DNA from 2 places in the Chryseobacterium sp. 3008163 genome. Region 2 is predicted to be linked to the other one. Evidence: riboswitches for the same ligand, from Rfam matches in the RefSeq annotation. Region 2 holds a riboswitch; the other holds the start of a gene.
What was found. Region 2 has a riboswitch for cobalamin ahead of EAG08_RS04915 (acyl-CoA thioesterase). Riboswitches for the same ligand answer to the same signal wherever they lie in the genome.
Positions count from the first base shown of each region.

Region 1: another riboswitch for cobalamin. It lies ahead of EAG08_RS05490 (TonB-dependent receptor plug domain-containing protein); the one in region 2 lies ahead of EAG08_RS04915 (acyl-CoA thioesterase).

Region 1 is NZ_CP033070.1:1,227,937-1,232,367, forward strand. It holds gene EAG08_RS05470 (CCC motif membrane protein) at 1-58, opposite strand, end outside; gene EAG08_RS05475 (DUF2752 domain-containing protein) at 155-370, opposite strand; gene namA (NADPH dehydrogenase NamA) at 402-1,454, opposite strand; gene EAG08_RS05485 (cytidine deaminase) at 1,563-2,045, shown strand; cobalamin riboswitch at 2,231-2,383, shown strand; gene EAG08_RS05490 (TonB-dependent receptor plug domain-containing protein) at 2,504-4,431, shown strand, end outside.
Region 2 is NZ_CP033070.1:1,111,793-1,116,223, forward strand. It holds gene EAG08_RS04905 (ATP-binding cassette domain-containing protein) at 1-593, shown strand, start outside; gene EAG08_RS04910 (hypothetical protein) at 625-1,422, shown strand; cobalamin riboswitch at 1,487-1,668, shown strand; gene EAG08_RS04915 (acyl-CoA thioesterase) at 1,782-2,165, shown strand; gene EAG08_RS04920 (HD domain-containing protein) at 2,336-2,926, opposite strand; gene EAG08_RS04925 (XAC2610-related protein) at 2,904-3,611, opposite strand; gene EAG08_RS04930 (PadR family transcriptional regulator) at 3,904-4,233, shown strand; gene EAG08_RS04935 (PspC domain-containing protein) at 4,246-4,431, shown strand, end outside.

The DNA of each region.
Region 1 (4,431 bases), 120 kb from region 2:
CGATTGATACGATTCCCAAGATTAGCACCGTTTGTGCGTTTGGCAGCTTTTGATTCATAATTTGATTTTTTAATGTTTAATATTTTGATTTAAAAATAATGTTTATAAAAGTAAGAAAATACCATGATTAGTGAGTTAATAATTGCTAAAAATATTAAAATCTGACCATAATTTCTTTTTTATCAATAAAATTGAGGGCTACAAAACCAAAAAACAAGAGTAAAGTATATACTGCAGGAAACATGTGGAATGCTTCGGTAAACTTACCATTAAAAACTAATACAATTGCCCTTTGGGTACCACATCCGAAGCATTCTATCCCTAAGAATTTTTTGCTTGGGCAAGGCAACATATAATCTTCAATCTTCATAATTTATTTTGTGATTTTGATGAGGCTAAAATTAAGAAGAAATTTTCGCTCTGAGGTACTGATGCGGAAAAAAACTTTCTTCATTCATTTCAAAAGAACCTTGAACCGCAATATATGGGTTTCTGAGAATCTCTCTTGCCACAAAAATAAGATCAGCTTCGCCTTTTTGCAAAATTTCTTCAGCCTGAGAAGTTGAAGTAATCAAACCAACAGCTCCTGTTTTCACTTCTGCTTCATTTTTAACCTGAGAAGAAAATGGAACTTGGTAACCGTCAAAAACAGAAATTTTCGCACCATGAATATTTCCTCCGCTTGAAACGTCTACTAAATCTACAGCATGATTCTTTAACATTTTAGCTAATTCTACACTGTCATTGATATCCCAACCGTTTTCAGCATATTCAGTTCCTGAAATTCTTACGAATAGCGCAACGTTTTGATTCAATTCTTCGTTGACTGCATCAATTATTTCTAGTAAAAATCTGCTTCTGTTTTCAAAACTTCCGCCATATTCATCAGTTCGTATGTTTGAAAGCGGTGATAAAAACTGATGAACTAAATATCCATGGGCACCATGAATTTCAATAACATCAAAACCTGCATGTACTGCTCTTTTTGCTGCATCTTTAAAATTCTGAACTAAATCTTTTATCTCTTCCACTGACAATTCTTGTGGAATTCTCTCCGTCGGATGATACGGAATCGGGCTTGGAGCAATGGTTTCCCAGCCTACTTCCAAAGAAATTTGTTTACTTTCCCAAGTTGAACCTTTTCTGCCTGCGTGAGCAATCTGAATTCCAATTTTTGAATCTGAGTTTTTGTGCACAAATTCTACGATTTTCTGAAGTTTTCCAGCCTGCTCATCGTTCCAGATTCCCATGCAGTTATTGGTAATGCGACCACGAGGTTCTACGCCGGTAGCTTCCACCATGATTAAACCTGTTCCGCCCTGAGCACGACTTCCGTAATGCACGTAATGAAAATCATTAGCCAATCCGTTTTCACAAGAATACATGCACATTGGTGACATCACCCAACGGTTTTTCAGTTCTACATTTCTAAATTTTATCGGAGTATATAACATTGGATTTAATTTTTTAAAAGTTTAAAATTACAAATTTAGTATCGTAACAAAGATATTGCCAGCTTCCCTAAAAAGGATTACATTTATCGCCCTTTTTACGGCGACAAAATGAAAAAAGATATACAAATAGGTTACGAACATTTCACAAGCATCAACGAACTGACTGAAACAGAAAAACTGCTTTTTGCAAAAGCAAAACAGGCACGTGAAAATGGCTATGCACCTTACTCCAACTTTTTGGTAGGATGCTCGGTTTTGCTGGAAAACGGAGAAATATACACGGGAAACAATCAGGAAAACGCAGCGTTCCCATCGGGACTTTGTGCGGAAAGAACCGCTCTATTTTGGATCGGCGCTAATTTTCCGAATGAAATCATTAAGAAAATATTTATTATTGGCGGACCGAGAGAATTTTCAGAAAAAACACCACCTATCCCACCTTGTGGAGCGTGCAGACAAAGTTTAATGGAATATGAAACGAAGCAGAATGAAAATATTGATGTTTATTTTTCAAATTTAAATGAAGAAGTTTTTAAAGTAAATTCCATAAAAGATTTGCTACCGTTTTATTTTGACTCGACATTTTTGTAGATTGAGGATAAGGTTAAGGCTGAGACTTAGGTTAAAAAAATAAGTGCAAGCCCCACAGATTACGCAAATTTGCACATATAAAAATTATTCTCAAAATTTAATTTCAAATCATTGTGCGAGAAAATTCTCTCAATTGATGTTTTATAGAATTTTTAAAAAACCATCGTAAAAATTAACAATTTCTCATTGCCTCTTATGAATTAAAAACTTAAATTTGCACTGATTTAAAAAAGGGAATTCGGTGAAAATCCGAAGCAGACCCGCTACTGTAAGTGATGTTTGATTATATTAAGAAAACATACACAAGTCAGACACCTTTTTAAATTTATTACATAGATGAAGCTTTCGTGGAGTGAGGCGTAGTCGGTTTAAAAACCTATTTGTATCAAACAATAATAGGTTAATTCCTTCTATTCATTACATTCACAAAGCCATCATTAAGGCTTTATTAGAATTGAATGAATAAATATTTTTACTCTGCTTCGCTGCTGTTTTTGTTGGCTACACCTGTTTCTCTTTTTTCGCAAGAAAAAGAAAGTGACAGCATTCGTACTGAAACAATAAGGGCTCTTATCCTCAATATGAAGCGTCAGGAAACCGGTGTTATTTCTTCACAAAAACTTTCCGGTGCCGAGCTTGAAAAACTGAACAGTACTTCTGTAGCAGATGCTGTGAGGTATTTTTCCGGAGTCCAGCTGAAAGATTATGGCGGAATTGGTGGTATGAAAACCGTAAATATCCGGGCGATGGGAACGCAACACGTTGGTGTTTTCTATGACGGAATTGCCCTTGGAAATGCACAAAACGGAACGGTAGATTTAGGCAGATTTTCTTTAGATAATTTAGAATCAATCTCATTGTACAACGGTCAAAAGAGCGAAATTTTTCAGTCCGCGAAAGACTTTGGTTCTTCAGGATCTATTTATTTGAAAAGCAGAACTCCGGTTTTTAAAGATTCTAAAAAAACCAATGTGAATCTTCACTTCCGCTCGGGATCTTTTGGAATAATTAACCCATCAGTATTGCTTGAACAAAAACTTAATGACAATATAAGCGTTGCCTTAAGCACAGAATATCTTACTGCAAATGGCGAATATAAATTTCATCAGAGAGTTGCTTTACCCGATGGAAGCCTCGGTTGGGAACGCCAAGGTACAAGAACGAATGGTGATGTGGAAGCTCTAAGAGCTGAAGCAGGAGTTTTCGGTAAAATCAATAACGGAACTTGGAAACTGAAAACCTATTATTACGATTCTGAAAGAGGAGTTCCTGGCGCCGTGACAAAATACAATGATATTTTCTCGAGCCGACAATGGGATAAAAATTTCTTTGTACAGGGAAGTTTTGAAAAAGAAATTTCTCCTAAATATAAATTTCTCATTAGTTCAAAATTTGCTGATGACTACACTCATTATTACAATGATAACCCAGGCGGAACGCCACTTTTCATCGATAATACATACAAACAGCAGGAGGTTTATATATCAACCGCACACCAATATTCTCCTTATAAATTTTGGAAAATCAATTTATCTGTAGATTATCAATTTAATACTTTGGATGCCAATTTAAGACAGTTTGCCTATCCCGAAAGAAATACAGAGCTTGTGGCACTGGCAACTCAGCTTGATTTTAAAAAATTTAAAATACAAGGAAGCATTTTAGGAACTTTTGTGCAGGAAAAAATAGAAAACACCCTATTTTCAACACCTCAAAACCGTTCTGAATTTACGCCTACGGTATTCGCTTCTTATCAGCCGTTTTCCGCAGAATTTAAAGTTCACGGTTTTTATAAAAGGATTTTCAGGATGCCTACCTTCAATGATTTGTATTACACGGAAGTCGGAAGTTCGCAACTGAAACCTGAATTTACCAATCAGTACGATCTAGGATTTACATTTAACAAAGATTTTAATACTGGCGTTTTAAAAAACATCAACCTGATTGCTGATGCTTATTACAATCGTGTTCAGAACAAAATTATAGCTTATCCAAAAGGGCAACTATTCCGTTGGACGATGGAGAATTTGGGTGAAGTGGAAATAAAAGGCGTAGATCTTTCGGCACAGGCAATCTGGTTGCTTTCAGAAAATTTATTATTGAGCAACCGTTTTACTTATACTTTTACAGAAGCTTTAAATATTACCAAAACCAATATTACTTCTTACTACAGGCATCAGATTCCGTATACTGCAAAGAATAATGCAAGTGCCCTGCTCGGGCTTACCTACAAAGACTGGCAACTGAATTACAGTTTCGTCTACGTTGGCGAAAGGTACAATATGTCTGAAAATATTCCTGTAAACTATGAACAGCCTTGGTACACGAGCGATATTTCGGGAACGAAAGAATTTAAAATGAATGACTGGAAATTCAGATTAGGCTT
Region 2 (4,431 bases):
TGTCTTGTGAAACAGGTAAAATCGTAAGTATTCTAGGCAGAAACGGATGTGGAAAATCAACTTTATTTCAGATTATTTTCGGAACATTGAAAGGCGATACTCAATATATCAAATTTAATGATACTATACTGAAAAATCAGTTTGACAGGAAAAACAGAATTGCTTATTTACCACAGTATCCATTTTTACCAAAAAATGTAAAAGTTGAAAACTTAATTAAAATCTTCTGCAATCATGAAAATGCAAAAAAACTTAGAGATTTGAATCTAATCAAACCTCTCACTACTATAACTCCTAATAAATTATCTTGTGGCGAGGTCAGACTTTTAGAAGTTTTACTTATTATTTATTCATCAGCGGAATTTATTTTACTTGACGAGCCATTCCATAGTCTTTCGCCAAAAATTGTTTCAATAGTAAAATATTTGATTAAAGAACAGTCGCAGTTCAAAGGTTTTATTATTTCTGATCATTTATACCAAGATGTTTTAGACATTTCGGACGAGGTATATTTGTTATCTGACTCTTATTTAAAGCCTATTAAAGATTTAACAGAATTGAAAAGGTTTAATTACCTTCCAAAAAATATTTAATTTATATCTTTGGCTATAAATACTCTTTATAATGACGTTTATAAACAAAACAATCTACCTATCGGTATTCAGTATATTTTCTTTTTCGTTGATTTTTGCACAAAGCAAAGTTCCTTTTGGCGTTGTAAAAGCCGAGGAAGGCTATGCGATGGTGCGTGTACACAAAGAAGATTATCGTAAAATCGTAGATAAAATCAGAATGAAAAGAGGTGATGTTTTTGTTTATGTAAAGCCTGCTCCTGGCGAAACAGAATGGATCTGGATAAAATATCCTGAAAAAGCAGAAATAGAAAAACCTTTTGTAAGATATGACAGCCTAACCAAAGAAGGAATGGTCAATAAGAACCGTATTGCCTTCATTGATCAGCTTCCACAATACACGCCATCAAAATCTAAGAACGGAAAATCATTGATTTTCACCGACAATAGCAACCCTAAAATTCCTACAGCACAAAGAAGTAAAGTGGTAATTGACATTTATCCTTCTAATGCAGGTTTCCGTAAACAGGTAAAAGATGCGGAAGGAAGCATTGTAACCATCGACAAAGTAAAACCTTGGGGTATTGATAAAGAATTGCCTGAAGGGGTGACCGAAATAAAATCGATCAGAGTGCAGCAACCCGGAAGAGGTTCTGTGTTTGTACGTGAATCCATTAAAAATATGTTCCAGCCAACCATGGATTTTGAGAACATCGGTGTAACTTCTATCGATAACGACCATATTTTTCTTTATATGATCAACGGTTCTGGAGCGAATAGATACACGACGCTTTGGACAATCAAAGAGGGAAAAGTAATCAGCCAGATTATTTTTAAAAATCCTGAATAATTCATCTATTTATCATTATTTTTGCATCCGAAAAGAATTGAGCTTTTGGCTAATACCTCATGCTTATAATTTTCAGGAAATTGGTTCTGCCTAACCGCAGATGAAAAGGGAATCGTGTGAAAATCACGAACTGTCGCGCAACTGTAAAGTAACAGAAGTCTTTATTAAAATCCACTGTGTAAAAGGCATGGGAAGGAAATAAAGATGTTACAAGTCAGGAGACCTGCCTATTTCTTTAGACAAAAAACTTTCGCGATTTGAAGTTTGTTGATCTTATGGTTTATCTCAGGAATTTCTTGTTCCTGAACTATCTGTTTGTTTCAATATATTTCATTTTCGCTTTAATTTAATAATGAAATATGACTACAGAAGAAAGAATTGAAGCTTCCGAGACCCGAATTTTTAAAGCGGTTTTCCCCAACACTACCAATCATTACGACACCCTTTTCGGAGGCACTGCAATGCAGCTGATGGATGAAGTTGCCTTTATTACCGCTACCCGTTTTGCAAGAAAAAGAGTGGTAACCGTAAGCAGCGATAAAATTGACTTTAAAAAACCAATTCCTGCCGGAACGATTGTTGAACTAATCGGGAAAGTAATTTATGTCGGGAAAACAAGTATGAAAGTGAATGTCGAAATCTATACAGAGCAAATGTATTCTTACGAAAGGGAAAAGGCAATTGTAGGTGATTTTACTTTTGTGGCCATTGATGAATTTAAGAAACCAATTCAAATACTATAAATTCAGACCGGTTTCGGCAGGCCTTTGGCCCGCCGAAACTATTTTCTTCTTATATTTAAATCTATTTTGTCATACTGGAAGCATCTCTATATAGTGAATTTAGATTCCTACGGAATGACAAACTTAAAATGAAAATTTGAATAATCTAATAAGAGTATTTATTTTAAAAATCATCTTAAAACCTTCTCCGTTTCAAGATTTTTAATCATCAAAAACTGAAAAGCCTCTCCCATTTCATCGGATGCTCTGCTGATAGCATTTTCGAGCATATTTCTAACTTGTTTCTCGGTTACCGAAGCTTCTGTCCAGCTTTTTCCGGAAGTGTGGGAGTTGAGAATAAAAGGCATGATTCTATCAATAGCACAAGCAAAAATCGCATCAGGAGTTTGTTCTTCTTCAAATTCCAGCCAAAGATTGAAAAATTCTGAACGAATGGGTTCATCTAAAATTCCAAAAATATTTTTAGCAGAAAGTTTTTCTCTTTCAAATTTCCCAACCATTGCAGCTTCATCAAAAAGGAAAGTATCTCCCGCTTCAATTTCTACCAAATCGTGAATTGACAACATTCTGATCACTCTCAACAAATCTATATCTGCTCTGTTTTTAGCATAAGGAAATAGAATTTGAGCTAGAATGATAATCTGCCAGGAATGTTCAGCTGTATTTTCTCTTCTGGAATCGTCTGCGTTGTAGTTTCTTCTCTGTACGTTTTTTAAAGCGTCTATAGCGACGATAAAATCAATTTCTTTCTGTATTTTCATCATTATTTTCTTTATAATAAACTTCTCTGGGATATTTTGTCGTCTTTGTAAACCATTTGTAATCTATAAACTCACTTTTCTTTGTGATTACAGTTTCCCGATCTCTGGTGTCTTCTTCAAATTCGTATACTTTTAAAGGATCTCTTTCCGGAATGACGTTATATTCTTTGGTAATATATAAGCAACATCCTGATTTCAAATACATGATTAGTCTTTTTCTTTCAGAATCTACGGTAAACATTGCTGAATTATCTTTTACCACAGTCGTCATTCCTTCATTCATTAAAAACTGTTTTTGAATGGAATCAAAGGTATAAATATCATAAATGGATTTCTCAGAATTATCTGAAAATTTATTAATCAAAGCTAAATCTTCAAAACCATCAAAATTAAAATCTTCAAAAATTAAAGATTGCGATTCTTCGTCAAATTTAGCTTTGTTTAAATTTAATGAATCTGTTTCAATCGTAAAAGTAAAATTATCTGAAATCAAGGCTGGAAATTTCTCTGATGTTTTCTTATCTGTCAAATTAACGGATGATTTCCCAAAACATTCTTTTTCATTACATGTGGCTATATCAATGCTCACATGATAATTTTTAGAGATTACATTTAATTCAAAATGATTCTGAGCCCAACATAAAGTTCCAAATAGACTTAACAGGTAGAAAAATTTGTACTTCATTGTTTTTAGTTGTTTTTCCAAGTATCAATTTAACATAATATATTGCAAAAATAGAAAAATTAGGTTTTAAAATATCTTTTTTAAGTATAAATAATTCAGAATACAAAATCAGTTTAAAATTTATATAACTAAAAATCAACACTTTAAATTATATTTAAAAATAATTCCACTACTTTGTATTGCATATTACCATTTTAATTACATATCTTTGTAATGTAGAATCGGAGAAGGTTTAACTAGCTAGGAACTGAAAACCGATTTTATATAACTCAATAACAAAAACTTATTAAAGATGAATACTGAAAATACCAAAGCGCAAATGCGAAAAGGGATTCTGGAATTCTGTATTTTGAGTCTTATCAACAATCGCGAAATGTATGTTTCTGATTTAATAGATGAACTGAAAAAAGGAAAACTGGATGTTGTGGAAGGAACCCTCTACCCTCTTTTAACAAGATTGAAAAACGGTGAATTTCTTTCTTACAGATGGGAAGAATCTACAGGAGGCCCGCCAAGAAAATATTATCAGATCACAGAGAAAGGGGAAACTTTTTTAGCCGAGCTGCAAAATACCTGGAAAGAATTGACAGATTCTGTGAACCAAATCACTCAAAAAATTTAAAAAAACAAAGCTATGAACAAGACACTCTCAATAGGACTCGCAGGTTTTTCTTTCACAATAGAAGAACACGCATACATAAAGCTCAGCGATTATCTTAACGCTCTTAGAAGCTCACTAGAGGCTTCTGAAGCAGACGAGGTAATGCACGACATAGAAATCAGAATGGTAGAAATCTTCAGAGATACTTTAGGAAAACGT